4 regions of the Vibrio sp. QJM3NY_35 genome follow, and region 1 is predicted to be linked to each of the others. Evidence: predicted binding sites of a transcription regulator. Region 1 holds the regulator's gene; each other region holds the start of a gene.
The links. Region 1 encodes CRP, which controls carbon source genes, mostly activating them, when cyclic AMP is high. Its sites were predicted from a motif close to TGTGANNNNNNTCACA; they were not measured.
Positions count from the first base shown of each region.

Region 2: a site for CRP is predicted at 3,769-3,784, ahead of pyrG (CTP synthase). Genes of this name have one in related genera too.
Region 3: a site for CRP is predicted at 4,763-4,778, ahead of recB (exodeoxyribonuclease V subunit beta). Genes of this name have one in related genera too.
Region 4: a site for CRP is predicted at 3,306-3,321, ahead of rppH (RNA pyrophosphohydrolase). Genes of this name have one in related genera too.

Region 1 is NZ_CM173507.1:3,077,536-3,084,991, reverse strand. Features, by position in the region: gene AC3CH3_RS14040 (aspartate aminotransferase family protein) at 1-466, shown strand, start outside; gene astA (arginine N-succinyltransferase) at 574-1,593, shown strand; gene astD (succinylglutamate-semialdehyde dehydrogenase) at 1,633-3,090, shown strand; gene AC3CH3_RS14025 (2-oxoadipate dioxygenase/decarboxylase family protein) at 3,304-4,095, shown strand; gene crp (cAMP-activated global transcriptional regulator CRP) at 4,280-4,912, opposite strand; gene AC3CH3_RS14015 (phosphoribulokinase) at 5,152-6,021, opposite strand; gene AC3CH3_RS14010 (YheU family protein) at 6,099-6,311, opposite strand; gene AC3CH3_RS14005 (hydrolase) at 6,407-7,399, opposite strand.
Region 2 is NZ_CM173507.1:2,891,611-2,899,066, reverse strand. Features, by position in the region: gene rlmD (23S rRNA (uracil(1939)-C(5))-methyltransferase RlmD) at 1-308, shown strand, start outside; gene relA (GTP diphosphokinase) at 443-2,665, shown strand; gene mazG (nucleoside triphosphate pyrophosphohydrolase) at 2,921-3,718, shown strand; gene pyrG (CTP synthase) at 3,869-5,509, shown strand; gene eno (phosphopyruvate hydratase) at 5,591-6,889, shown strand; gene ftsB (cell division protein FtsB) at 7,300-7,456, shown strand, end outside.
Region 3 is NZ_CM173507.1:790,871-798,326, forward strand. Features, by position in the region: gene AC3CH3_RS03535 (TDT family transporter) at 1-876, shown strand, start outside; gene recC (exodeoxyribonuclease V subunit gamma) at 1,004-4,480, shown strand; gene recB (exodeoxyribonuclease V subunit beta) at 4,875-7,456, shown strand, end outside.
Region 4 is NZ_CM173507.1:604,487-611,942, reverse strand. Features, by position in the region: gene AC3CH3_RS02750 (sulfite exporter TauE/SafE family protein) at 1-375, opposite strand, end outside; gene ptsP (phosphoenolpyruvate--protein phosphotransferase) at 384-2,633, opposite strand; gene rppH (RNA pyrophosphohydrolase) at 2,636-3,154, opposite strand; gene mutH (DNA mismatch repair endonuclease MutH) at 3,771-4,436, shown strand; gene AC3CH3_RS02730 (DUF6482 family protein) at 4,525-4,836, opposite strand; gene AC3CH3_RS02725 (hypothetical protein) at 5,051-5,302, opposite strand; gene vpsR (cyclic-di-GMP-binding transcriptional regulator VpsR) at 5,870-7,204, opposite strand.

The sequences.
Region 1 (7,456 bases):
TCTAAGCACTGCTAAATCTCTAGGTGGTGGTTTCCCGATCGGTGCAATGTTAACGACCACTGAACTCGCGACACATTTAAAAGTCGGTACTCACGGCTCTACTTACGGTGGTAACCCACTGGCGTGTGCTGTTGCAGAAGCGGTTGTTGATGTGGTTAGCCAACCTGAAACATTAGCTGGCGTGAAAGAGCGCGAAGCATTGTTCCGTGATGGTCTTGCTAAGATTAACGATAAGTACCAAATTTTCAGTGAAGTTCGTGGCAAAGGCCTACTACTAGGTGCTGCGCTTAACGAAGAGTGGCAAGGCCGTGCACGTGACGTATTAGTAGCAGCAGGCGAACAAGGCTTGATGGTACTGGTTGCGGGTGCAAACGTGGTTCGTTTCACGCCATCACTGGTTATTACTACACAAGAAATTGAAGAAGGCTTATCAAAACTAGACAAAGCAATTGCTACGCTAGTTTAGCCTGAGCGGCGTCATAGGAATGATCGCCAATAGAGCGATCCCATGACGTTCTGCTAAAGGTCCAAGCTTCTGGTTTTGGGCCTATTTTGCATCTGGAGGGAATATTGATGCTAGTTGTTCGCCCAATAAAATTATCTGATTACGATGCGCTGCATACCTGCGCGGTTGAATCTGGTCACGGATTCACATCTCTTCCGGTTAACGAAGAACTGTTAACTAACCGTATTACTCACTCTGAATACAGCTTTGCCAAACAAGACGTGACTGAACCCGGTGATGAAGGCTACCTAATGGTTGGCTTTGATACTGAAACGGGTGAAGTCGCCGGTACCACAGGAATCGAAGCTTCAATCGGCTGGGATGTTCCGTTTTACTCGTATCACATCAGCAAAGTGGTTCACTCCTCGCAGAAGCTTGGCGTTAATAACGTCGTGAAGCTTTTGACTTTCGGTAATAACTACACCGGATGCAGTGAAATTTGCACGTTATTCTTGCGCCCTGACTTCCGTGGTGGTTTGAACGGTCGTTTGATGTCGAAATGCCGATTCCTACTGATGGCTGAACACCCAGAGCGTTTCTCGAAAACGATTTTTGCTGAGATGCGTGGTGTATCGGATGCAGAAGGTAATTCTCCTTTCTGGCAATGGCTGCAAGAGCACTTCTTCTCGATTGATTTCACGCTTGCTGATTACCTAACCGGTATTGGTAAGAAAGGCTTCATTGCTGATCTTATGCCGAAGCTGCCTATCTATGTGAACCTACTGAGCAAAGAAGCTCAGGCGGTGATCGGAGAGGTTCATGACAATACGCGCCCTGCACTTAAGTTGTTGGAACGTGAAGGTTTCACTAACCGTGGCTATGTCGACATTTTTGATGCAGGCCCAACGGTTGAGTGTGATTTAAGAAACATTGAATCAGTGCGTCATGCGATTCGAGCACAGGTTCAAATTGCAGAGCATTCTAGCTCTAAAGATTTCCTAATTGGTAATACCTCGTTTGAGAACTTCCGCGCAGTAGCCGCGAAAGGCGCGTATGACCAAGCAAGCGACACAGTGATTTTATCATCTGAAGTAGCAAGCGCTCTTGAAGTAAAAGAAGGCGAATTCGTTCGCATGTTGGCTCAGTAAGAGCGGCGATTATCTGTCGAAGATTTTAAGGATAGAAGTATGACTCAGTGGATAGCAGGACAGTGGGTGGCAGGTCAAGGTGACGCCATGACATCAGTAAGCCCATACAATAATGAAGTAGTGTGGCAAGGTGATAGCGCAACACCAGCACAGGTTGAATCTGCAGTAGCAGCAGCTCGTGAAGCCTTCTTGGTTTGGAAAAAATTGAGCTTTGCAGAGCGTGAAGCGATCGTGTTGAACTTTGCTGAGAAGGTAAAAGAGAACAGCGAAGAGATTGCACAGATCATCGCAAAAGAGACGGGCAAACCGATTTGGGAAACTCGCACTGAAGCGGGTGCAATGGCGGGTAAAATCGCTATCTCTATTCGTGCTTACCACGAACGTACCGGTGAAGCTTCACGTGAAGCGGCGGGCAACCAAATTGTACTTCGTCACCGTCCATTGGGCGTAATGGCGGTATTTGGTCCTTACAACTTCCCAGGTCACCTACCTAACGGTCATATTGTTCCAGCTCTGCTATCAGGGAACACCGTAGTATTCAAACCTTCAGAGCAGACACCTTGGACGGGTGAGTTTGCAATGAAGCTATGGCAAGAAGCGGGTCTTCCTGCTGGCGTAATCAACCTAGTACAGGGTGCTAAAGAGACAGGTATCGCACTAGCCGATGCTAAAGGTCTTGATGGCGTACTATTCACAGGTAGTGCCAATACCGGTCATATCCTACACCGTCAATTCGCGGGCCAACCGGGCAAGATGCTGGCACTAGAGATGGGCGGCAACAACCCTATGGTGATCAGCGACCAATACGGTGATGCAGACGCAACGGTATACACTATCATCCAATCGGCTTTCATCAGTGCGGGTCAACGTTGTACATGTGCACGTCGCTTATATGTTCCTGTTGGAGAGAAGGGCGATCAACTACTGGATAAGCTCGTTGCTGCGACCTTGAAGATTCGTGTCGATCAGCCATTCGCTGAGCCAGCACCCTTCATGGGGCCACAGATCTCTGAAGCTGCGGCTAAGTTCATTCTGGACGCGCAAGCGAATCTGCAATCGTTAGGCGGTGTAAGTCTAGTCGAAGCAAAAGCGGGTGAAGCGGCGTTTGTTTCTCCGGGCATTATCGATGCAACCAATATTGCAGAACTGCCAGATGAAGAGTACTTCGGTCCATTACTGCAAGTGGTTCGTTACCAATCGCTAGAGCAAGCGGTCGAGTTAGCTAACGACACTCGTTTTGGTTTATCTGCTGGCTTAGTATCAACAGATGATTCTGAATGGGAATACTTCGTGGACCATATCCGTGCGGGTATTGTTAACCGTAACCGTCAGCTAACAGGCGCAAGTGGTGATGCACCGTTTGGTGGCCCGGGTGCTTCGGGCAACCTACGCCCAAGTGCTTACTACGCAGCGGACTACTGTGCTTATCCTATGGCTTCAATGGAAGGTGGCGAAACTCAACTTCCGGCAACGTTTAGCCCGGGTATTGAGCTTTAATTTAGGCTAATGAGTCCTAGGCTCATGCGTTAAGTTTGAAATAGGGAAGTGGTGTTATCGCTTCCCTTTTCCATCACGTCCGACATCTAGATTGGGCGGTAGATAATAATAGAAAAAGTATGTCACAGGCTGATGGCTGCTGACTCTGTGTCTCAGCCTCTCCCTCTCTAATCCAAATTACTAGCTTGCTAGAACCTCTGACAAGGAGTCACCATGACGCCCGATCTACTCTTTAAATCACTTTGGGACGATTACATTCACAGGCTTTGTCCATCGGCTGAGAAAGTGCATCACTTGCTGAAAGAAGACGAAGCGCTGATTAATGATCACATTGCACTGCGTACTTTCAATGTTGCTCCTTTGGGTATTGAAACATTAGCGAAGCCTTTCCTTGAATTAGGCTATCAGGCGTGTGGCGACTACTTGTTTGAGAGTAAGAAGTTAGTGGCTAAACATTACGAGCACCCAGATCCAAAACAACCAAAAGTGTTCATTAGTGAGTTGAAGGTAGAAGAGTGTTCAAGTGACTTGCAACAGATCGTTGCTAAGTTGGTTGAGCAAGTGGACGCAAGTAAGCTTCAAGGCCATGAGTTCTTGTTTGGCGGTCGTCTTTGGGATTTGAGCTTCGCTGACTTCCAAGTGCTCGCAAAAGAGAGCGAATACGCGTCTTGGCTCGCGGCTCATGGATATGGTGCAAACCACTTTACGGTGAGTGTGAACCAGCTAAATGAATTTGATGAAGTGCAGGCGGTGAATGACTACCTGAGCGAGTCAGGCTTCACGATCAATGCATCTGGCGGTCAGGTTAAAGGCTCTCCAGAGGTCTTATTAGAGCAATCATCAACAATGGCAGACAAAGTCCCAGTTTCATTTGTTGAAGGCAATGAGATGATTCCTGGGGGCTTCTATGAGTTCGCTAAGCGTTATGCGATGGTCAACGGTGAGCTTTACACAGGTTTTGTTGCAGCATCAGCTGACAAAATCTTTGAGAGCACCAACGGTTAAAGAAAGATACGAGCACGGATTTTGTCCTATAGATGCGAGTACGCTTCGCTTCGAGACAGTTTGTGCTTGGAAGCTGTAGGTGTTCTATTCGCATCTCGTATCTGCTCTATAGATCTTAAGAAAACAAAAAAGCCACCAAACTCGCATTTGGTGGCTTTCAAATTTTTGGCTCAGTTAATCGAGATTAACGAGTGCCGTATACCACGATAGTTTTACCGTGTGCAGAAATTAGGTTCTGCTCTTCTAGCATCTTCAAGATACGACCAACTGTCTCACGAGAACAACCAACGATCTGGCCAATCTCTTGACGAGTGATCTTGATTTGCATGCCGTCAGGGTGAGTCATTGCATCTGGCTGTTTCGCTAGGTTTAGTAGCGTTTGAGCGATACGACCTGTTACGTCAAGGAACGCTAAGTCACCAACCTTTTGGCTAGTTACTTGTAGACGGTTTGCCATTTGCGCTGAAAGACGCATTAGGATATCTGGGTTCACTTGGATAAGTTGACGGAATTTCTTGAAAGAAATTTCAGCTACTTCACAAGGAGATTTAGCACGAACCCAAGCAGTACGCTCTTGGTCTTCTTCGAACAAGCCAAGCTCACCGATGAAGTCGCCTTGGTTTAGGTAAGAAAGAATCATTTCCTTACCTTCTTCGTCTTTGATAAGAACTGCCACAGAACCTTTAACGATGTAGTACAAGGTTTCTGCCTTTTCACCAGCATGAATCAAAGTACTTTTTGAAGGGTACTTATGAATATGACAGTGTGAAAGGAACCACTCTAATGTTGGATCGGTTTGAGGTTTACCTAGAACCATAATATCTCACTTCCTCTGCAGGGTATGCTTGCCGCTTTCCGTATTTTAGCTAAGCCTGGATTGACTTGTAGGATAAGAGCACTCGTTGAGCGCTGCAAGCTATCTTGTGTTTCGTTTAAGAATAGTATCCTTTTTCAGGTACTATTTCTTGATTTTAATCGTGACCAAGCTACGATTTTTTACGCAAAATTGTGCACATGATCACGGTATGAAAAGTAATCAACCAGAATGTCGTTTTGTTAACCTATTTTTCCGGTTTCGATAAGTTGTTGCAGGATTGGCCTCACAATGAGCTCCATAGCAAAACTCATCTTGCCGCCTGGCACCACTAGCGTGTTATGGCGAGACATAAAAGAGCCATCAATCATAGCCAGAAGGTAGGGGAAATCGACGTTTTTGATGCCACGCAAACGTATAACTACGAAGCTTTCGTCTAAACTTGGAATTCCTTTGGCGTTAAGTGGGTTCGATGTATCTACGGTTGGAACACGCTGAAAGTTTATGTGAGTGCGCGAAAATTGCGGGGTAATGTAGTTGAGGTAATCATCCATTGAACGAACAATGGAGTCCATTACCGCTTCGCGTGAGTGACCACGATCGCGAGTGTCACGAACGAATTTTTGAATCCACTCTAAGTTGACGATGGGCACCATGCCGATCAGCAAATCGACGTGTTGAGAAACGTTAATGTCGCCATCAACCACACCGCCGTGCAAGCCTTCGTAAAACATCACATCGGAATTTTCCGGGATCTCTTGCCATGGCGTGAAGGTGCCCGGCATTTGATTGTAAGGCACGGCTTCATCAAAGGTGTGCAGGTAGCTTCTTACTTTACCTGTACCTTCGTTACCGTATTTACGGAAGAACTCTTCTAGCGCACCAAAGTCGTTGGCTTGAGGACCAAAGTAGCTGATGTGCTTACCTTGCTCGCGCGCTTTACGGATCTCGACATCCATCTCTGGACGTGTGAAGCGATGGAAACTATCCCCTTCAACCCAAGCTGCCTTCACGTCCATCATATTGAACATTTTACGGAAGGCTTCTGAGGTAGTGGTGGTGCCGGCTCCAGATGAACCCGTCACCGCAATAATTGGATGTTTAGCGGACATGACAACCCTTGTCTTTTGAGTAACTTACTTGTTAGCAATCGTTTACCACTATAACACGGCTCCTTTATGAGCGCAGCTTAGAAGCGTTTTGTGACTTGAATATCAACGGTTTCATGGAGTTCAGAAAACACGATGCTGACTTCTCCTGAAGCTAATTGATGTTTCACTTGGTCAATCTTGTTTTGCAGTGAAACCTCTACGTCGCCGTAGTCTGTGCCTTCACGCAGCACGAATTCTTTGATGAGGTTTTCCAGTGTCTCTGGTGCAATGTCTTGCCATGGGATGATCATAAATACTTCTCTCTTTTATGTTCATAAATAGGTTTATTGATGTAGAAATGCGTGTGCTTAGTAATGTTTTGCTTCTATTTACTAAGGCTCGGTCATTATGCCGAATCTTGGATACTTTCATAGTAGGCAGGCAAGGCTTCTTCTAACCAAAATCTTGGCTTGAGTGTGCTGCCAGTAATAAACCCAACATGGCCGCCTTTTTGAAACAGTCGATAATCGATGTTATCGGGCAGAACGAATTTTGGGATCACATCATCGGTCATGAAAGGGTCGTCTTTGGCATGAATGATCTGCGTCGGCAGTTTAATCTTATTGAGCTTAGGCAGCGCAGAACATTGCGCATAATAGTCTTGGGCATTTTTGAAGCCGTGCAGAGGCGCAGTGATTCGTTCATCAAACTCATACAGTTTGGTTATGTTCTTGATGGCTTCAGCTGTGATGCCAAGTTTTTCCTGTAGCAAGTTAACTTTTTTTAGCGCATTCGATTTTAGAGAGTTGAGCAGGTACTTCTTATAAAGCTTGGAGAAACCGCGCTCAATGCGACTAGAGCAACACGCTAAGTCAAATGGAGCAGATACGATTGTCGCCGCCGACAGCAATGGGTCGTCTGCGTACTCAGCTAAATAGTTCGCCAGCATGTTTCCACCTAAAGATATGCCAACCGCAACCTTAGGGTTATTCGGAAACTGCGCGTGTAGGTGTCTTAGGAAAAAGCGCGCATCTTCGACCTCACCTGAATGGTAAGCGCGAGCCAGGCGATTGGGTTTTCCGCTGCAGCCTCTGAAGTGCATCATTACCGATAACCAACCATCTTTAGCAAATGCATTCATCAGTCCGTTGGCGTAAGGGCTCTCAAAGCTACCTTCTAAACCATGGAATAGAACGAATATCGGCTTGTTACTTCGATCATCATTGCTTGGGTTGTCACCGTCGGGTGATTCGCTCCAAGCAAGATCAAGAAAGTCACCATCGGGAGTTTCTAAGGTTTGCCAGTGAGGATGAAACAGCGCCTGTTTTCTAATAAACCGTGGCACTAAGGTTTGTAAGTGCGGATTAGAGAGACCAGCGGCTGCGGTAAATATTGTCATAAAAACGATCCATGCTTCTTTGATGGGCTTTGATAACGTGTTGAGCTTGCAGTGAAA
Region 2 (7,456 bases), 190 kb from region 1:
ACCAGTTAAGTAATACGGAATTTTACCAAGCTAACCTTGAAGAAGACTTATCTTCACAGCCTTGGGCAAAAGAGAAATTCGATAAAGTATTGCTGGACCCGGCACGTGCGGGAGCGAGTGGGATCGTTGATCAAATTTCAGCGTTAGGAGCGAAGCGTGTGGTTTATGTTTCGTGTAATCCTGCTACTCTAGCTAGAGATTCTGAGAGCTTAGAAAAACAAGGCTATCAATTAGCCAAACTGGGTATGTTGGACATGTTCCCACACACCAGTCATCTCGAATCGATGGCTCTCTTTATCAAGGCTTAGAGGCCCTTAAACAAGGCTTCAAATGAATCACAAAGGCGCAGGGAAGCCTGCGCTGATATCAATATGGTCGAACTAACTTGGAACCAGTTAGTCATATTGAATTGGGTATAAAACATAATAACTAGGAAGGCATGATGGTTGCGGTACGAAGCGCACATTTAAACCCAAGCGAACAGTTTGAGCTAGAAAGTTGGATTGCGTCATTGAATCAAGACGCAAAAACCTCGAATAAACTGATCAAAGTTTATCGTCACTGTGAAGAGCTATTAAAAGATCACGAGCAAGCGTCGCTCTTGCTTTGGCGTGGCCGCGAGATGATCGAAATCTTGGTTACGCTGTCCATGGACCGTGCCACTTTAATTGCAGCGCAACTTTTCCCCGTCGTCTCAAGCGGCGTTTTTGAGCGTGAAGCTTTTGAAGAAAGCTACGGTAAAGAAACCGTAAAGTTGATCGATGGCGTTGAAGAAATGGCGGCCTTAGGCCAGTTAAACGTGACTCTTGAAGGCAGTGCTGCCTCGGGTCAAGTTGATAACGTTCGCCGTATGTTACTGGCAATGGTCGACGACTTCCGCTGCGTAGTCATCAAACTCGCTGAACGAATCTGTAACCTTATTGAGGTGAAAAAAGCGCCTGATGCTGTGCGTCGCGCGGCAGCAAAAGAGTGTTCTAACATCTACGCTCCGCTTGCTAACCGTTTAGGTATTGGTCAGCTTAAGTGGGAAATCGAAGATTACGCATTCCGCTACCAACAGCCAGACACTTACAAGCAGATTGCTAAACAGCTGTCTGAGCGTCGCATCGTACGTGAACAATACATTAAAGATTTCGTTGACGACTTAACGGCTGAAATGAAGCGTTCAAGCATCAATGCTGAAGTCAGCGGTCGACCAAAACACATCTACAGTATCTGGCGTAAGATGCAAAAGAAAGGCTTGGACTTCGATGAGCTTTTTGACGTGCGTGCGGTACGTATCATCGCCGATCAGCTCCAAGACTGCTATGCCGGCTTAGGTGTGGTTCATACCAAATACAAACATCTACCAAGTGAATTTGATGACTACGTGGCGAACCCTAAGCCAAATGGTTACCAGTCTATTCACACCGTGGTTCTGGGCCCTGAAGGTAAGACCATTGAGATTCAAATCCGTACCAAGCAAATGCACGAAGATTCTGAATTGGGTGTAGCTGCACACTGGAAGTACAAAGAAGGTGCTTCAAGCGGACGCAGTGGTTACGACGAGAAAATCACTTGGTTGCGTAAACTTATCGATTGGCAAGAAGAGATGTCGGATTCTGGCGAGATGCTGGATGAAGTTCGTAGCCAAGTATTTGATGATCGCGTATATGCCTTTACACCGCGCGGTGACGTGGTCGATCTACCTATGGGTGCAACCCCACTGGACTTCGCTTACCACATCCACTCGATGGTTGGACACCGCTGTATCGGTGCCAAAGTAGCAGGCCGTATCGTACCGTTCACTCATAAATTATCGATGGGTGATCAGGTTGAAATCATTACTCAGAAAGAACCGAACCCATCACGTGATTGGTTAAACCCAACCACAGGTTTTGTTCATTCAGGTCGTGCTCGCGCGAAGATTAACGCATGGTTCCGCGCGCAAAGTCGTGAGAAGAACCTCGAAGCGGGTCGAGACATCCTTGAGGCGGAACTTGCGAAAGTGGGTGCAACCTTAAAAGATGCCGACCAATACGCACTGAGGCGCTTTAACGTCAACACGCCAGATGAGCTTTATGCTGGTATCGGCAGTGGCGACTTGCGCATTAACCAAGTGGTTAATCACATCAATGCGTTGGTGAATAAGCCTACGGCGGAAGAAGAAGACAAGAAAGCGCTAGAGAAACTGCTTGAGTCGGAAAACAAACCAGCACAACAGAGTCGTCCAAAGAAAGACGCGGTAGTGGTTGAGGGCGTTGATAACTTAATGACACACCTAGCTCGTTGCTGTCAGCCAATCCCTGGTGATGTGATTAAAGGTTACATCACTCAAGGTCGTGGTATCTCAGTTCACCGTGCTGACTGTGAACAGTTGAGTGAGCTAAGCCTGCACGCACCAGAACGTATTATTGATACAGTCTGGGGCAATGGCTTCGTCGGTTCTTACATCCTAACGCTGCGTGTTGAAGCACTGGAGCGTAATGGCTTGCTGAAAGACATCACCTCACTGTTCTCGAACGAGAAGATCAGCGTGACGACAATGAAGAGCCGCATCGACTATAAACGTCAGCTATCGGTAATGGATTTCGATTTGGAAGTGACCAATATTGAGATTCTGAGTCGAGTGACCAGTCGAGTAGAGCAAATTAAAGATGTCATGTCGGTTAAACGCCTAGGCTAACTTTCACGTTGCATTAGTCACTTTTACTGCGTTTACTGCGTTAACTGCGCTTTCTTGTACCATCACATAGGCGAGCTATGCTCAGGAATCGCGAAAGCTTGTTGCCTTGTTAAAGTAACAACTGCTTAGTGAAAGATGCGGAATTTAGAGAATTAGACAGTATCAACAAAGGTGAGTGGTTTTGGCTGCTCACCTTTTTTAGTTTTAGCAGACGTTATAAATTTAAAAATCAAAGACAGTAATAGGAAGAAAACGATGAATCACCCGATTGAACAACTTGAACAGATCATGACTAAGCTGCGCGATCCAGAAGGTGGCTGTCCTTGGGATTTAAAACAAAATTTTGAAACAATTGTGCCGCATACTATCGAAGAGACCTACGAAGTGGTGGATGCGATTCACAACAAAGATTGGCCGAATCTACAAGAAGAGTTAGGAGACTTGTTGTTTCAGGTGATTTTCTATAGTCAGCTAGCGAAAGAGCAGGGGCTGTTTGAGTTCTCTGATGTGGTTGATGGTATCAATGAGAAGCTAACACGACGTCACCCGCACGTGTTCTCTGATACCGAGTTTGCCAGTGATGAAGAAATCAATGCCAACTGGGAAGCGGAAAAAGCCAAAGAAAAAGCACAAGCAGGCAAAACTCAAGAAAGTATTCTAGACTCAATACCAAACTCTCTACCTGCACTTTCGCGTGCTACAAAGATTCAAAAGCAGGTCGCGAAATATGGCTTTGACTGGGACTCGATTGGCCCAGTCGCTGATAAGGTTTTAGAGGAAGTTGACGAGGTGTTGGAAGAGGCGCTTCAAGTCACACCTAACGAAGATTTGGTTGAAGAAGAGTTGGGTGATTTGCTGTTTGCGACGGTCAATTTGGTGCGACATTTAGGTAAAAATCCAGAAACGGCGCTGAACAAAGCCAATCTGAAGTTTTCACGTCGCTTTAAAGGGGTGGAACAAAAAGTTCGTCAGCAAGATAAAAATTTGACCGATTTTTCACTACAACAGCTTGATTCCATGTGGGATGAAGTCAAAGTGGCGGAGAAAAGATAACCAAAGCTTTTATCATGAATTGATTTGAAGCAAAAAATAAAAAATAGCAGTGTGATAGATTTCACGTTGTGGCGATAAGGGGCTTCTGGTATATTTTCATCCCGTCCAGAAGTAGTCCATTTCCCTCATTCAACCAATTTCAGGTTAAACATGACGACAAATTACATTTTTGTTACTGGCGGGGTTGTATCCTCTCTAGGTAAAGGTATTGCTGCAGCATCTCTTGCGGCTATTTTAGAAGCTCGTGGTCTTAAAGTGACTATGATGAAGCTTGACCCTTACATCAACGTTGATCCAGGCACTATGAGCCCGACTCAGCACGGTGAAGTGTTCGTTACGGAAGATGGCGCTGAAACAGACCTTGACCTTGGTCACTATGAGCGATTCATTCGCACCAAGATGACTAAGCGTAACAACTTCACTGCAGGTCGTGTTTACTCAGACGTACTCGCTAAAGAGCGTCGCGGTGATTACCTAGGTGCAACAATTCAGGTTATCCCACACATCACTAACTCTATTAAAGAGCGTGTTATTTCTGGCGCAGCTGGCCACGATATCGCGATCGTTGAAGTTGGTGGTACGGTTGGTGATATCGAATCTCTACCATTCATGGAAGCGATTCGTCAGCTAGCAGTAGAACTAGGCCGTGAACGCGCAATGTTCATGCACCTTACTCTAGTGCCATACCTAGCAGCTGCGGGCGAAGTGAAAACTAAGCCGACGCAACACTCTGTAAAAGAGTTGCTGTCTATTGGTATTCAGCCAGACATCCTAGTTTGTCGTTCAGACCGCAACATTCCTTCGAACGAGCGTAAGAAAATTGCTCTGTTCTGTAATGTGCAAGAAAATGCAGTTATTTCTATGCGCGATGTTGACTCTATCTACAAGATCCCTCAGCTTATTAAAGCTCAAGGCACTGATGAACTTGTATGTAAGCGTTTTGGCATCACAGCTCCAGAAGCAGATCTGTCTGAATGGGAACAAGTAATTTACGAAGAAGCTAACCCAACGGGTGAAGTGACGATTGGTATGGTTGGTAAGTACATTGAACTACCAGATGCATACAAATCAGTAAATGAAGCGCTAAAACACGCAGGCTTGAAAAACCGCCTAAGCGTTAATATTAAATACGTAGATTCACAAGACGTTGAGTCTCGTGGCGTAGAAGTTTTAGAAGGCCTAGATGCAATCCTAGTTCCTGGTGGCTTTGGTGACCGTGGTGTTGAAGGTAAGATTCTTGCTGCTCAATACGCTCGTGAAAACAAAGTACCGTACTTAGGTATCTGTCTAGGTATGCAAGTAGCGCTTATCGAGTACGCTCGTAACGTTGCGAAAATGGAAGGGGCACACTCTTCTGAATTCTGTACTGAAACTAAGTACCCAGTTGTTGGCCTTATCACTGAATGGACTGATGGCGAAGGTAAAGTTGAAGAGCGTACAGAATCATCTGACCTAGGCGGCACGATGCGTCTTGGTTCACAGCTTTGTCACCTTGCTAAAGGGACTAAAGCATACGAATTATACGGTAGCGCGACGATCCATGAACGTCACCGTCACCGTTACGAAGTGAACAACAATCTTCGTCCACAAATCGAAAAAGCGGGCCTAAAAGTATCGGGTCTATCTGCGGACAAGAAACTGGTTGAAGTTATTGAGAACCCGAACCACCCATGGTTTGTTGCTGCTCAATTCCACCCAGAGTTCACTTCAACACCTCGCGATGGTCATCCATTGTTTGCAGGTTTCGTTAAAGCGGCTGGCGAGTTCCAGCGCGGCGAGTTAGAGAAGTAAAAAGGAATACAGGTAGCTGCGTAAGTTGTGCTGCTACCTTTAAATTTGACATTTATATATTCAACGAGAAGGAAACATTCAATGTCTAAGATCGTTAAAGTTCTAGGTCGTGAAATCATCGATTCACGTGGTAACCCAACTGTAGAAGCTGAAGTACACCTAGAAGGCGGTTTCGTAGGTATGGCTGCTGCTCCATCTGGCGCATCTACTGGTTCTCGCGAAGCTCTTGAGCTACGTGACGGCGACAAATCACGTTTCCTAGGTAAAGGTGTTCTTAAAGCTATTGAAGCTGTAAACGGCCCAATCGCTGAAGCTCTAGTTGGTTCTGACGCTAAAGCACAAGCTGACGTTGACCAAATCATGCTTGACCTAGACGGTACTGATAACAAGTCTAAGTTCGGCGCGAACGCTATCCTAGCTGTATCTCTAGCTAACGCAAAAGCTGCTGCTGCTGCGAAAGGCATGCCTCTATACGAGCACATCGCTGAGCTAAACGGTACTGCTGGTCAGTTCTCTATGCCTCTACCAATGATGAACATCATCAACGGTGGTGAGCACGCAGATAACAACGTTGACATCCAAGAGTTCATGATCCAACCAGTTGGCGCTAAAACTCTTAAAGAAGGTCTACGTATCGGCGCTGAAGTATTCCACAACCTAGCTAAAGTTCTTAAGTCTAAAGGCTACAGCACTGCAGTTGGTGATGAAGGTGGTTTCGCTCCTAACCTTAAATCTAACGCTGAAGCTCTAGAAGTTATCGCAGAAGCTGTTGCAGCTGCTGGTTACGAACTAGGTAAAGACGTTACTCTTGCTATGGACTGTGCAGCATCTGAGTTCTTCGACAAAGAAGCTGGCATCTACAACATGAAGGGCGAAGGTAAAACTTTCACTTCTGAAGAGTTCAACCACTACCTAGCTGAGCTAGCGAACAACTTCCCAATCGTTTCTATCGAAGACGGTCTTGACGAGTCAGATTGGGATGGCTTCAAGCACCAAACTGAACTTCTAGGCGACAAGCTTCAAATCGTTGGTGACGATCTGTTCGTTACAAACACTAAGATTCTTGCTGAAGGTATCGAGAAAGGCGTAGCTAACTCTATCCTTATCAAGTTCAACCAAATCGGTTCTCTAACAGAGACTCTAGCTGCTATCAAGATGGCTAAAGACGCTGGCTACACTGCAGTAATCTCTCACCGTTCTGGCGAAACTGAAGATGCAACTATCGCTGATCTAGCGGTAGGTACAGCTGCAGGTCAAATCAAAACTGGTTCTATGAGCCGTTCTGACCGTGTTGCTAAGTACAACCAACTTATCCGTATCGAAGAAGCTCTAGGTTCTAAAGCTCCTTACAACGGTCTTAAAGAAGTTAAAGGTCAATAATTCCTAGCGAATTGTTAATCTAAGCTTTTTAAATGCCTCGCTTATGCGGGGCATTTTTTTGCCTAAAATTCGTCATTCCCTAGACTGACGAAGGAAGGAATAGGGAATCTCTTATTTACCTTTGACTCCATAGATTCCCAACTCAGTCGTTCCTTCTTCTTGGGAATGACGAGAGTATGTGGCTTAGGGAAGGTGCTATCTCTTTGAGTTTTTTGTCTGCAGTGATTTGTATTACCCGTCATTCTCGAGACCGACGGAGGAGGGAGTCGGGAATCTCATTGTGGATTTCGAATAACAATAATTCCCCGACTTATTGATTCCCTGACACCACATATCTCGCACCAATAAGCTCATTATGGTATATATGTGCCTTATTCTAGTTCCTTCTTTTTCAACCGGCGAAAGGTGTTATGCGAATTTTTGCTTTAGTACTGCTCATAGTGTTTGGCTGGCTACAACACACACTGTGGCTCGGTAAAAATGGTATCTCTGATTACTACGGTGTGAACAACGAAATCCAAGTTCAACAGCAAGTAAATGAAAAGCTGCATATTCGAAATGCAGAAA
Region 3 (7,456 bases), 1.1 Mb from region 1:
CACACTCCTGGTTTAGTGCAGTGGACCAGTGCGGGTATCGCGGCGGTATTACTTCTTGTTTTAGCTGTGAAATTTTTGATTCATGGCCATTTATTGCGTGAAGATCTTGCTCACCCTGTTGTCGGCAGTGTAGTACCAACATTTGCGATGGGCAGCATGGTGGTGTCAGCATCTTTAGCGCCGATTTCTCAATTTTTACAAGAAGCGATGTGGCTTGCAGCGGTTGCTCTACACGTTGTGTTCTTAGTGAGCTTTTTGTACCACAGAGCTAAAAACTTTGAGATTCACCATATGGTGCCAAGCTGGTTCGTACCGCCAATCGGTATCATTGTGGCAGATGTATCTTTCTCGGGTAATCCAGTTTTAGAGCCTGTAGCGAACGCGACTTTGGTATTCGGCTTATTGGTTTACGCTGTGATGCTACCACTGATGGTTTACCGTTTGATCTTCTCTCACGAAGTGCCAGATGCTGCAAAACCAACCATTGCGATTATGGCTGCACCAGCAAGCCTATCTTTGGCGGGATACCTAACAGTGACAGCAAGCCCTTCACCAGTGATCATTGGTTTGTTATTTGGTATTGCAGTGTTGATGACGTTCATTATCTACATGGCGTTTTTCAAACTACTTCGTCTGCCATTCAGCCCTGGCTATGCAGCGTTTACCTTCCCAATTGTGATTGGTGCAACAGCCTTGTTTAAATTGGCTGCGTGGATGCAAGCACAAGGTATTGAAGCACATTATATCAACCAAGTGTTTGGCCTAGCTTATTTAGAGCTGATTGTTGCGACGTTGGTGGTAGGTTATGTCGCTGTTCGTTACTACATGAACTACAAACCTCACCGTGTTTTAAGTGCGGTAGCGGGCAGATTGTAAAGGGCAATAGTTCAAAAGATAAACGGACCTTAAGCTTTCGGTATTTCATAAGCTTATATTCCTCATCCAAACTCAGCACTTATGCTAATCTGGCAGTATATTGTTGCAAGATTAGCGTGAGTGCACTTTGTTTACTGTTTATCATTCCAATAAAGTTGATACTTTAAAAATTCTTCTCGTTCACTTAATCAAAAGTGACCCTTTAGCCAATCCTTTCGAAAAAGAGCAGATCTTGGTTCAGAGCCCGGGTATGTCTCAATGGCTTAAGATAGAACTCGCCAAAGAGTTTGGTGTAGCAGCAAATATCGATTTTCCTCTTCCAGCAACCTTCATTTGGGATATGTTTACCCAAGTGCTTCCTGACGTACCGAAACGCAGTGCTTTTAACAAAGAAGCGATGACGTGGAAGCTGATGAGTTTGCTACCCGCGAAACTTGACCACCCTGATTTCTTACCCCTACAGCGCTATCTTGAAAACGACGAAGACGGCTCTAAGTTGTATCAATTAGCCGAGAAAATTGCCGATATCTTCGATGGTTACTTGGTATATCGCCCTGAGTGGATGGCGATGTGGGAAGCGGGAGAACCCGTTGCAGAATTGATTGATAGTGAAGGGCAACAAGAGCACCCTTGGCAGCCGATTTTGTGGAAGGCACTCTACGAGCAAACGCTCTCTCAAGGCCAATCGAAATATCACCGTGGTAACTTGTATCACGATTTCATTGAAGCGTTAGCTAATCAACAAGGCCAATTACAACACCTGCCGAAACGTCTGTTTGTGTTTGGTATTTCGTCACTGCCTCCTCGCTACATGGATGCCTTGAAAGCGCTTGGCGAGCAGATTGATGTCCACCTGATGTTTACCAATCCTTGCCAACATTACTGGGGCGATATTCGTGACCGTAAATACTTGGCGAGAGTGGAAGCGCAGCGTCGTAAGCAGTTTGCTCTGGTTGATGGTTTACCTCAGCTAGAAGGCGAAGTCTCACCATTAAAAGATGGCATTGAAGCCAATATTGAAGATGAACTGCATACCAGCCAAGCGATCGGTAATAGCTTACTTGCGTCTATGGGTAAACTGGGCAGAGATAACCTGTTCTTGCTATCTCAATCAGACTGCGAAGAGCATGAGTTCTTTATTGATGTCGAGAGAGACAGTCTGCTGCATCAACTGCAAGCCGATATTCTTGAGTTAGAAGAGCACCAAGACGATCACATCTTAGACTCCAGCAACCATAAACAAGTGGTTGAGCTGGGCGATCGTTCGTTGACGGTACACGCTTGTCACAGTCCAATGCGCGAGGTTGAAGTTTTTCATGATCAGTTGTTAGCAATGTTTGACGCTGACCCAACATTAAAGCCACGCGATATCATCGTGATGGTGTCTGACATCAATGCCTATAGCCCAGCGATTCAGGCGGTATTTGGTAATGCTCCGGGTGAGCGTTATATCCCTTACTCGATCTCTGATAGAACGGCAGACCAAGAGAGCCCAATTTTGACCGCGTTCATGCAGCTGGTCGCGTTGCCGAATACGCGTTGTTTAGCTTCTGAGTTGTTAGAGCTATTAGAAATTCCTGCGATGATGGCACGCTTTGGTATTGATGAATTTCAATTTGAGCAAGCTAAGCAGTGGGTTGAAGAAGCGGGTATCCGCTGGGGCGTCGATTCTTCTACGGCAACAGAGTTTGATTTGCCTGCCACCGAGCAAAATACTTGGCTATTTGGTATCCAGCGTATGTTACTGGGTTATGCGATGTCGGATTCCGCAGGTTTGTTTGAAACTGAACACTCTCCAATTGCTGCTTATAACGAAGTTCAAGGTATTAACGCCGAACTAGCGGGTAAATTAGCGCACTTTATTGACCGTATTGCTCATTACCGTCAACGCTTAACTGAAACCCAATCTATCGACATGTGGCGTGAAACCTTGCTGCAAATGATTGATGATTTCTTCGCCGTTGAGCTAGAGGGCGAGGTGGTGCTTAAGTCGATTCGCGATGCACTTTCTCAACTGAATGAACAGCTTGATGATGCCCTGTACGAACAAGAGTTATCGCCAAGCATCATCTACCAATATTTGAATAATAAACTGTCGGGCGCGCGTATAAGCCAGCGTTTCTTAGCGGGGCAAGTTAACTTCTGTACCCTGATGCCGATGCGTTCCATCCCGTTCAAAACCGTTTGTCTATTAGGCATGAATGATGGTGTTTACCCTCGATCAATGCCGCCAGAAGGTTTTGACCTAATGAACGGGCGCACACGACCGGGTGATCGTTCTCGTCGTGATGATGACCGCTACCTATTCTTAGAAGCAATGTTGTCGGCGCAAGAGTGTTTATACATCAGTTATGTCGGCCGCTCGATTCAAGATAATACTGAGCGAGTGCCGTCGGTATTGGTTTCTGAGTTGATAGAGTACTGCCAACAGAATTACTGCCTAAGTGAAGACCAAGCGTTACCAAGTGATGATTCAGGCATCAACCTGACTCAAGCGATCAGCTTTGAACACACTATGACACCGTTCAGCCCCGCTGCGTTTACTCAAGGTGATGTAAGCCATGTGCTGAGTTACGCCAAAGAGTGGCTTCCAGCTGCTAACCGTTCCGGTGAACGCAGTGGTGAATTTAATCGCGCATTGGATGACTATTTGTTGGGTGCGACGTACCCGTTAGAACTCGATTTGGTTGAGTTACAGCGTTTCTGGCGTTTGCCAGTGCAGTACTTCTTTAATCGCCGTCTAAAAGTGGTGTTTGAGCCGCCACTTCCTGTGATGGAAGACGATGAGCCATTTGTACTTAATGGTTTAGAGAGTTTCCAACTTAAGGATGCTTTGCTGCAAGTGTTACTGGACCACCCTGAAGGCGCAGACGAAGCCGTTCGATTGTTTGTCTCTGAGCAAAAAGCACAGGGCAGATTACCGGTTGGCGCCTTTGGTGATATCGAATTTGAAACCAACCGTGTTCAAGCGGAAGACTTAGCCAAAGAGATTAGATTTGTAAGTGGGCAGCCACAACAAGATCTGGAGGTAAATATTGAATTTGACGTACTAGATGAGGGCAAACCGGTTCGTTTGATGGGTTGGCTGACTCAAAACTATCAATCGGGTTTAGTGCGTTTCCGTAGTGGCAAAATTCGCTCGCAAGATTACTTGGCTGCGTGGGTCGATCACTTGTGTTGTGCGGTGATGGGGCACGGCAAAACGACTCATATTATTGGCTATGACAGAAAAGAAGGCGTGGTTCACCAAACGCTACAACCTATCGGCGATGCGCAGCAGGCGAAGAGTTTATTAGCTGAGTTAGTGCGACTGTTCTATCAAGGTATGACTGCACCACTGCCGTATTTCCCGAAAACCGCCTTGGCCGGCGTTGAAGCGGGCTTTAGCCGTGGTAAATGGGTCGATGATGAAGAGAAGTCGCTCAAGAAAATGGCCGATACTTTTAATGATAGCTTCGCTTTCACGGGCGAGGGTCGAGATACCTACATCTCGCGTATTTGGCCTAAGTGGGACGAGGAGCTGGCGGCTGAGTCGCGTATGTATTCAACGCTTGTGTTACAGGCGGCAAGGTTGGCTGCTGCCGATCTGGAAGATCAGGAGTAAGTGGCTGTGATCGACAAGCTCAGTAGCGTGTGCGCTGAATTAATGAAAAACGAAAGAGAGTCGCTGGTAAGCATTTGGGGTGCTTACTTTCCAGGTGAAGGGAAGCAAGGTACAGGAAATAAAGTGGCCGCCAGTAAATCATTATTAGTGTAGGGCGTTCGCTGTACGGCCACAGGTCAGAGGGACCATTATTCTGTGGTTCAAAGTAACGCCGTAAAGTACAAAACTCGTACGCGCTCCTGAACTCGTGGGCGCATAGTAGCGAGGCGATCTGAATTGATCCGTGAGAGAGATCGCACTAACTATTAACAAATCAGCGTAGGACGTAAATTGAATGACGTTTTCCACGCTAGGTCACATTTGTAACAACATATTTATCAGAAGGCAGTAAGGCATGACGACCACAAGCAGTGTTCAGGTAATTGCTCCACAGACACTCAATACCATGACGTTTCCACTTCATGGCGCGCGTTTAATTGAAGCATCGGCGGGTACGGGTAAAACATTTACCATCGCCGGCCTGTACTTACGCCTACTGCTCGGGCACGGCACGGCAGCACCACAAGGTGAGCTTACAGAAGCTACCCGACACCATGAGCCACTGACCGTAGATCAAATCCTGGTAGTGACCTTTACCGAAGCGGCAACCGCAGAGCTGCGGGATCGTATTCGTGCCCGAATCCATGATGCACGCATAGCGTTTGCTCGCGGGCAAAGTGATGACCCAGTGATTGCTCCTTTGTTGCAAGAGATCGAAGACCACGCTGGCGCTGCGAAAACACTGCTTAATGCGGAAAGGCAAATGGATGAAGCGGCTGTCTACACCATTCACGGCTTTTGTCAGCGAATGTTGACTCAAAATGCCTTCGAGTCTGGCAGCCGATTTGATAATGAGTTTGTGACAGATGAAAGCCATCTTAAAGCGCAAGTAGTAGCCGACTATTGGCGTAAGCAGTTTTACCCGTTGCCGATTCAATTGGCTGGTGAGGTTCGTAATATCTGGGGTTCTCCCGCTTCGCTATTAGCTGACGTAAATCGCTACCTGACGGGCTCTCCACTAAAGCTAACCGTCGAAGCAATGTCGAGTGACTTGCAAACTCTACACGACCAAAACCTAGATAAAGTTAAGCAACTTAAGGCGTTGTGGTGCGAATCCGAAGCGGACTTTTTGGCTTTGATCTCAGGTTCAGATGTGAACAAGCGCAGCTACACCAAGAAGTCTTTGCCTACTTGGTTAGAAGCCGTCACAGCATGGGCACAGATCGACACTCATGATTACCAGTTTCCAGACAAGTTAGAGAAGTTCTCACAAGCAACGTTAATTGAAAAAACACCAAAAGGTACAGCCCCTCAACACGCGGTGTTTGAGGCGATTGAGGACTTCTTAAATTCTCCAGCAGATCTAAAAGCTCCATTGTTGGCACATGCGATTACTCATTGTCGAACCATGTTAGCTAAGGCTAAACAGCAGAAACAGTGGTTATCGTTTGATGATTTGCTTACTCAGTTATCTGCATCGATTGATGTGGATGAGCAATCACTGCTGGTGGAGAGAATCCGCACCTTATACCCGGTTGCGATGATCGATGAATTCCAAGATACCGATCCGCTGCAATACAGTATTTTTAGCCGAATCTATCTCGATAATCCGCAGTGCGGCTTGTTTATGATCGGTGACCCGAAGCAGGCGATTTATGGCTTTCGTGGCGCAGATATCTTTACCTATATCAAGGCGAGAAACCAAGTTAGTGCTCACTACACCTTAGGCACTAACTGGCGCTCAAGTGCGGATATGGTCAGCGCAGTAAACCAAGTGTTTATGAATTCAGACAGTCCGTTTATCTATGACCAAGACATCCCATTCTTACCCGTTGCCGCCAGTCCATCAGCCGACAAACGCCAATGGGTGATGAACGGAGAAATTCAGCACGCACTCACCTTTTGGCTGCAAGAGGCTGAAGACAAGCCACTACCAAAAGGCGAATATCACAAGGCGATGGCTGAGGCGACGGCGAGTCAAATTCAAACCATTCTGACCGCTTCTCAAAACCAGCAAGCCTATTTTGATAACGGCAAAAAACAACATGCCGTGAATGCGGGTGATATTGCTGTTTTGGTTCGAACCGGTAGTGAAGGTCGCTTGATTAAGAACGCGTTGTCGGAACAAGGCATTGCGAGCGTGTATTTGTCGAACCGAGACAGTGTGTTCACCAGCCTAGTCGCGCAAGATATTCAACGCTTACTGCAAGCGGTGCTGACGCCAGAAAATGATCGTGCATTACGCGCGAGCTTGGCCTCTGAGTTGTTTGCTCTGGATGCCGCATCATTGGATGAACTCAACAACGATGAAGTGGTGTGGGAGAACGTCGTTAACGAATTTCGAGAATATCGTAAGTTGTGGCTACAGCGCGGAGTGCTACCAATGCTGCGTAGCGTTATCAGCAAGCGACATCTCGCGGAACGCTTACTGGAAGAAGAAAATGGTGAGCGCTCACTTACCGATTTGATGCACATTGGCGAATTGCTACAACAAGCAAGGCAGGAGCTCGATAGCGATTATGGCTTGCTACGTTGGCTAGCAGAAGCGATCTCCGATACTCAAAATGGTTTAGGCGGCAGTGAGGACGACATTCAACGTCTTGAATCAGAGAGAAACTTGGTTCAAATCGTTACCATTCATAAGTCGAAAGGTTTGGAATATGACTTAGTATTCCTGCCATTTGTTACGAGTTATCGAGAAGCGAGTGAAGGCAAATTCTACGACCATGATTCTGATACCACAGTACTGGATATTACTGGTAGTGATAGTGCTTTAGCGCAAGCCGATAAAGAGCGATTGGCGGAAGATTTACGTTTGATTTATGTAGCACTGACTCGTGCGGTTTATGGCTGTTTCATTGGCATGGCGCCACTGCGTAAAGGGCGTTCAACCAAAGAACCGACCGGCGTGCATTTGAGTGCGATGGGCTATTTGGT
Region 4 (7,456 bases), 930 kb from region 1:
CAGCATTTGCAACGCCAATACCAAAACAATCACACCAAAGACTTTTGGTAAGTATTGAGCTGGGATTACATCGGCCACGAAAGAACCGAGGAAGCCACCTATCACGACACCTGGCATCAACCATTTAACGACAAATATCTCTACGTTACCCAACTTTAGATGGTTAATCGCAGATGATCCTGACGTAACTATGATGGTTGATAACGAGGTAGCCAATGCCATTTGCATCGCAAACTCTTGAGGGATACCCGCTTTAGGAAGCAAAAACAGTAAGGCAGGAACCACCAGCAAACCACCACCAATGCCTAGCAAGCCAGCTAAAACACCAACAATAGCACCAAGGCCTGCTAACAAGCCTATCAGTTCATATGACACGTTCAATCCTATTTTTTACCTGCTCGAATGAAGCCTGTAAATTCACGCTCTTCGAAATAGTTCAGCATCATACTATAGATGTCACTACCATACGGTTTTGAAAGTGCCTTATTTGCCAAATCCTGTAATTCAGCCAAGTTCGATTGACGAATCAAATATTTGGTTCTTGCGACATTCGAGGTATTCATACTTAACGTCTCATACCCCAATCCAATCAATAGCAGCGCGCCCATCGGGTCACCGGCTAACTCGCCACAAATACACACAGGTAATTGATATTGCTTACAAGTATCATGAATTTGTTTTAATGCCATGATCACTGCAGGGTGCATGGATTCATAGACATCGGATACTCGTGAATTGTTCCGATCAACCGCTAATAAATATTGGGTTAAATCGTTGGTACCCACTGAAACGAAGTCGACCTTATCCGCAATCAGCGGCAGTATGTACAGCATGGATGGCACTTCAATCATGATACCAACGCGAGGCATACGCACTCGGTTATCAAGCTCATGCACTTCGTCATACGCTTGTTCAATCAGCTGTAGCGCGTCATCCAATTCCTGAGCACCAGAGATCATCGGCAGCAAAATACTCAAGTTATGGCTTTCACAACTCGCACGTAGCATGGCACGTAACTGAATAATAAAGATGTCTGGATGATCGAGCGTAAAACGAATACCACGCCAACCAAGGAATGGATTGTCCTCTTCGATAGGAAAATAAGGTAAGGCCTTATCACCACCGATATCGAGTGTACGCATCACCACTTGTTTCTCTGGATAGCTTGCCAGCACAGAACGATACTGCTTGAATTGTTCGTCCTCTGACGGGAATCTTTGCTGCAACAAGAAAGAAATTTCAGTTCGATACAGCCCTACGCCATCAACGCCTTGGTTGATAGCGATGTTAGTGTCTGCACTCAAGCCCGCATTAAGCAGGATCTCGACTTGCTTGTCGTCTTGGGTTTTTGCCGGAAGGTACAGCTCGCGATTGACCATAGATGAGAGCTCACTCTCTTCTAGAATCAGCCCTCGATACTCTTTGAGTAGGCTTTTAGTCGGCTCAATAAAGATCTCACCGCTATACCCATCAACAATCGCTCGCTTACCATTAGCTTGAGCTAAGTTAAGATTTACCCCCATGACTGAAGGTATGCCAAGCGCTCGAGATAAAATCGCTGCGTGCGAGTTCGCTGCCCCTTCCAAAGAAATAACCGCCAAGAGCTTTTCTTTGGGAATAGACGCTAATACCGAAGCGGTTAACTCACGAACCACTAGAATAATCGGCTTATCTAACGTGCGAAGTTCATGTTCAGAGTTGTGGAGGAAATAGAGCAGCCTTTGTCCGAGCTCTCGGATGTCTTGTGCTCTCTCACGAAGATACACGTCCGACATACGAGCAAAGCGGTTCGAATAGCTCTCAACAACCTGTCTTAATGCCCAATCGGCTTTATCGCCTTTCTGGATTTGGCTTTTTAGATCCTTACGCAACATTGGATCGTTGAGTAAGTGAGTAAACAGGTCAAAGATCGCCAACGCGTCTTTATTGATTTCGCTATCTAAGCGCTTTCGCATACGCTTAAAGTCATTGAGGGCGTTTTCAACCGCTACCGCCAACAACTCATGCTCTCTCTCTACATTGAGCGTCGAAGCAGGATAAACATCGGTGAGTTCAGGCTGAGTGTTGTCCCACCATAAATCACCAATCGCCACGCCCGACGAAGCTGCAATACCTTTAGTCGCAGGTAGCTTCTGTTGCTCTAACAGCCAATGGCCTTGAGTTTGGGCGTGCGCCACAATAACGGCAAGTTGTGCAGAGAGCGTGACAAGGAAGGATTCTTCCATCTCACTGAATAAACGCGGGGTCTTCTGTTGAATGACCAATACACCGAGCACTTGCTTGCGGTGGATAATCGGAGTACCGAGAAAAGAGTGATAGACGTTTTCTCCAAGCTCTGGAAAAAACTTATAAGCAGGGTGAGCAGACGCTTGTGCAAGGTTGATAGGTTCAGCATTTCTTTTAACAAGGCCAACCAGACCTTCGTCAAAACCAATGTGAATGCTATTGCCTTTGAAAATCAGGCCTTGAGTTGCCATCAACTCAAGGCGCTGCATATCATTATTTGCCAAATACACGGTGCAACATTCCGTCTGCATCGCACTGCATGTCTCTTTAACCAAAATATCAAGAGCCGTCGACACATCTTCAACTCTTGATACGTGTTCAACTATTTCCCTTAGTTGACTGAGCATGCTTAACCTCTACGCAATTTGCGCTTTCCTTTTATTTTTCGCTCTTTAAACGGCATTGCTAAAGATGCGAACTCTTTCATCGCTCGACGGTAAACATCTCGCTTGAAAGAAACAACTTGTCGAACTGGGTACCAGTAACTCACCCAACGCCAACCATCAAACTCAGGTGTACTTCCACGCTGCATATTGATATGCGATTCATCGCAATCTAAGCGCAAAAGGAACCACTTCTGTTTTTGTCCAATACAGACAGGTTTAGAATCCCACCGAACCAGTCGTTTGGGTAGCTTGTAGCGTAACCAATGACGACTTGTCGCGACGATCTTTACATCCTTTTTAGTAAGGCCAACCTCTTCATACAACTCGCGGTACATTGCCTGTTCCGGAGTCTCACCTTCATCTATTCCCCCTTGAGGGAATTGCCATGAATGTTGCCCGTATCGTTTAGCCCAGAAGACCTGACCATGGTTGTTACAGATTACAATACCAACATTTAATCGGTAACCATCGCCATCTATCACTGGCCAACCTCTATCTAAATTTTTAATTACTCTGATTTTTCCACATATCCCCAATCGGAGCAAACTTAGTGACGTGATAAGCGCTATATTTATGAATAATAACTAGGAATATGGATAAGTTTTGCTCAAATTCTAGTTACCCACACAATAGTGAGACATAGACCACATTTATTCACCTTTTCTGTGAATAACTATGTGAAGAATTACCCGCAATCGTTTTTTTTAATCCATAGATTCATCAACACCAAAAACAACAAATCAATAAAACCTAATTTATTTCCATACAAATCAAACGATTAAAATAATATTTTGGTTTTAAAAAACATTGGAAATGTAAAAGATCTTTCAGAAACCTGACGTGGTTAAAGATCAACCACTCCGATGTTTATCCACACTACCAAGTGAAAGATTCATTTTGAACCCCATTTGGCAAGCATTTTATCCACCATAAACCCCTGTTTATTTATCCACTAAATTAATATTTCAATTAATTACCTTTATGTCCTGTGGATAACCCTGATTTTGATCCCTTTCATCGCAAGGAGATCATTTCTTAACCAGTCGTCATTTGGTGATAATTTCTGATAAAATCGTTTTTTTGATCATGCCTTTTATTATGAAACCAGAACCACAAACACAACAAGAGCTGTTGGAGCGCGCGTATGCCATCGCCGGAATGACCTTTAAAGAGCTCGCCGACGAAGCCGAGATGGTGATGCCAAACGACCTTAAGCGTGATAAAGGCTGGGTTGGGCAGCTATTGGAATGGCACTTGGGTGCACCTGCAGGCAGTAAACCAGAGCAAGATTTTGCCAAGCTCGGGATCGAGCTAAAAAGCATTCCGATTGGCTACTCTGGCAAGCCACTCGAAACCACCTTTGTGTGTGTTGCGCCTTTGATGGGTGTGCAAGGCATAACTTGGGAAACCAGTCACGTTCGAAACAAGCTGTCCAAGGTACTGTGGATCCCTGTCGAGGGAGAAAGAGAGATCCCGCTAGCGGAGAGGCATGTAGGATCCCCATTATTATGGACACCTAGCCAAGCGGAAGATGAACTCTTGAAACGAGATTGGGAAGAACTGATGGAGTTGATCGTTTTAGGCAATGTTGAACAGATAACAGCAAGACACGGTGAAGCACTGCATTTACGTCCGAAGGCTGCTAACAGTCGTGTGTTAACGGAAGCTTACGGTGCAAGTGGAAAACCTATCAAAACCAAACCACGCGGTTTCTATCTACGAACTCAATTCACCCACAAATTGCTGACAACACATTACGCATAGATCGTTTAATCTAGCCTCGATAGCCAAAACTATCAGTGCGTTACAAAACAGTCTGTAATTAGAATCAATCTCGCGCTACAAACGACTCTTAATGAGGTTTAAGCGCCAGTTCAATATCGCAGTAGCTTTGGCTTGGCTCATTACCAAACTCATCATAGGCGTTGTGTAAGCGAAGATACGCCTTTTCAAAGCCGAGCCGGAGTAACTCCTCTTTCACTTGATCCAAGGATCCAAAATGAAGCGGCTCGCCGTCTTGCTTTACCGGTTCTAGCTTGTGTTTGTACTCCACCGCCAATAGATATTCTGAAATATCAGAACAGCCAATAACGTACACTTTCGGTGTTTGATAAGAGTCTTTGTGCTCTCCATGTAACCACATGTCTAATTGATGCTTTTGCATAGCCGGCCTCCCTTGCTCTATAAAGCTTAGTAGAACTCTTTTCCTTTACTAGATAACGACTTAAAAAAGCACAAATCTCGGCTTAAAAAAGCAAAAAAGAGAAGCAAGCGCTTCTCTTTTTTGGCCAGTTCTAGTTCAAAAGTTTGCACTTTCGACGCCATAACTATCACTGTTAATTATCTTAGGGGTCGAAAGGTGCTATCAACCCCGCAGATTACGTCGGTATTCGCGCACTTAAGACACGACGAAGGTGACGTACTCGACGTTCAATCGTGACGACTTCTGGTTCAGAAAAACCAATCGGTCGACCGTCAGCTTCAAGACCAATATCTCTTAATAAGTGAGTATTGTTCCATGGCAGCTCATATGAACTACGACGAACTTTTCGTTGCCATTCACGCTCTTCACGACGAAGATCGGCACGGATAAGGACTGTTGCTAATTTTAAATATACTGAGTGACGCATAATAACTCTCCAGTTGTTGAATCAACTGAGGAAAAATAGCGTGTTAGATAGTATGAAGGCTTCTCACTTAGCTGCTATTTTTCCGCAGCCAAATAAGGGTACGGATCTATTAGTTAGGTTTATCTTGGGTGTTTCGATCGGCCATGGCTGATGTGAGTGACATATCAGTCACCATGTCAGTACACGGATCAAACGACGCGCAAATATGCTGTATAAAATCGAAATGTTTCATTTGCGCCTCCAAACTAACTAAAAAATCCAAAAAAAATGGGGAAGTAAAAGCAGACAAGTCTTTGTTAAATCGTTGCTTTCACGGTTAAAGTCTAACCAAGTGAGTATATTATTCAACCGCTAATTGGTTAACATTTTTAAAACAATGCATTCGCCTGAAATATCAGTTGCATATTCATTTGTATATAACATATTCACTATGATTATATAAAATCACAGCATATCTCTCTTAGGGTCGAACCAGAAAACAACGGACTATCCTTCAGAAACAAAAAAGCCACATAGATACGTGGCCTTTAATTTACGGTGACTGAATAAAGTCATGTAGAAAAGAGTCTAAACAACCCCTTCAGAGATTAGGCTGTGTTTATTGAGCAAGCGGTACATCGTCGCTCGTGATACACCGAGCTCCTTAGCTGCCAACGAAACCTGACCACCGTAAGATTCCAAAACAATTAACAATGCATCGCGCTCTGAGCGTTCTCGAATACTCTTCAAGCTTCGGCGTTCATCATTCTGTTTCGGTAAATCCAGTTGGTGCTCCTCAATGATCACAGCATCAGACATCAACACAACACGCTTAATCTGATTCATCAGCTCACGCACATTTCCAGGCCAATGGTAGCGATTCATCGAACGGATAGCATCGTCTGAGAAGCTCTTCGCTTGAGCATTAAACTCTTTCGAGTACTCACGCAGAAAATGATTCGCCAGTACTGAAATATCGCTCACACGTTCTTTTAAGCTTGGAACATGAATACGCAGAACATTGATGTAGTGATAGAGCTCTTCATTAAAATCGCCCTCGATCAACGCCTTCTCGATATCAGAGGAGTTCGCGGCCAGAATACGCACATCAACGGATTTAGGTCCATTAGCGGTTTCAATCTTACCCTCTTGTAAAAAGCGCAACAGATTCAGTTGTTGATTGCGTGGTATCGCTAAAACATCATTAAGCAAGATGGTTCCGCCATCGGCTTCTTCCAACATACAAGGCGCTGTCGCTGGCTGTGCCGAGATGCCAAACACCTCGGCCTCTATTCTCATTTCAGACAAGGCACGGCAGTTAACCGTTAAAAATGGTTTCTGAGCTCGTGACGAGTTTTGATGAATCGAGCGTGCAATCGTCTCTTTACCCGCCCCACTCTCGCCATAAATCAAGATACTGACATCCGTCGGCCCAATGCGCTTTACCTGGTCTCTCAAGCGCTTCACGGCCACAGAGTCGCCAAGCAAACCCATATTGTTGTTGATGCCGTAGTTTGGCCATACTTTCTGCTCAAGCTTAAGCATACCCAATTGGTGACCAATGGTACTCAGCAATTGAGCATCTGGGATTGGCGCCGTGAAAAAGTCGATACAGAAGTTGACGATAAACTGGCAGATCGTATCAGAGCTTAATTGAGACTCACGGATAAAGGCGAGCCATCTCACTTGCTTGTTATTGCTCACAAGGTTTGCAATACCGTTGAGACTGAACTCATCATGACTAAGATCGACAATACCAATACATGGGCCAATATCAGCAATCAAGGCATCGGCTTTTCGTAAATCTGCACACTGGGTACACTGCCAACCCACTTGTTCTAACACTGATAACCAGGGTTCGTACGCACCACCAACGACGATAAGAGAACCTGGTAAGGAATCCATCTTAAATTGAGTTCCCATCCTTCTTCCTTATTCTATTTTTATTTAAATCAGACTAATACGAGTCACTGCTTCATCGTTCGACAAAATGCCGCGAGATCGTATTCAGAGCAGAGACGTATAGTAGTGAGACTATCTTAGATTTTGTGTCTCAATAGTAAGACTATGTCAGAAATAACGATTTTTCGAATCAAGAGTGCGGTACAGACTAGGTTTTGAAGCCCAAAAACAGAAAAAGCCACCCGAAGGTGGCTTTTTAATTACATAGGCTGT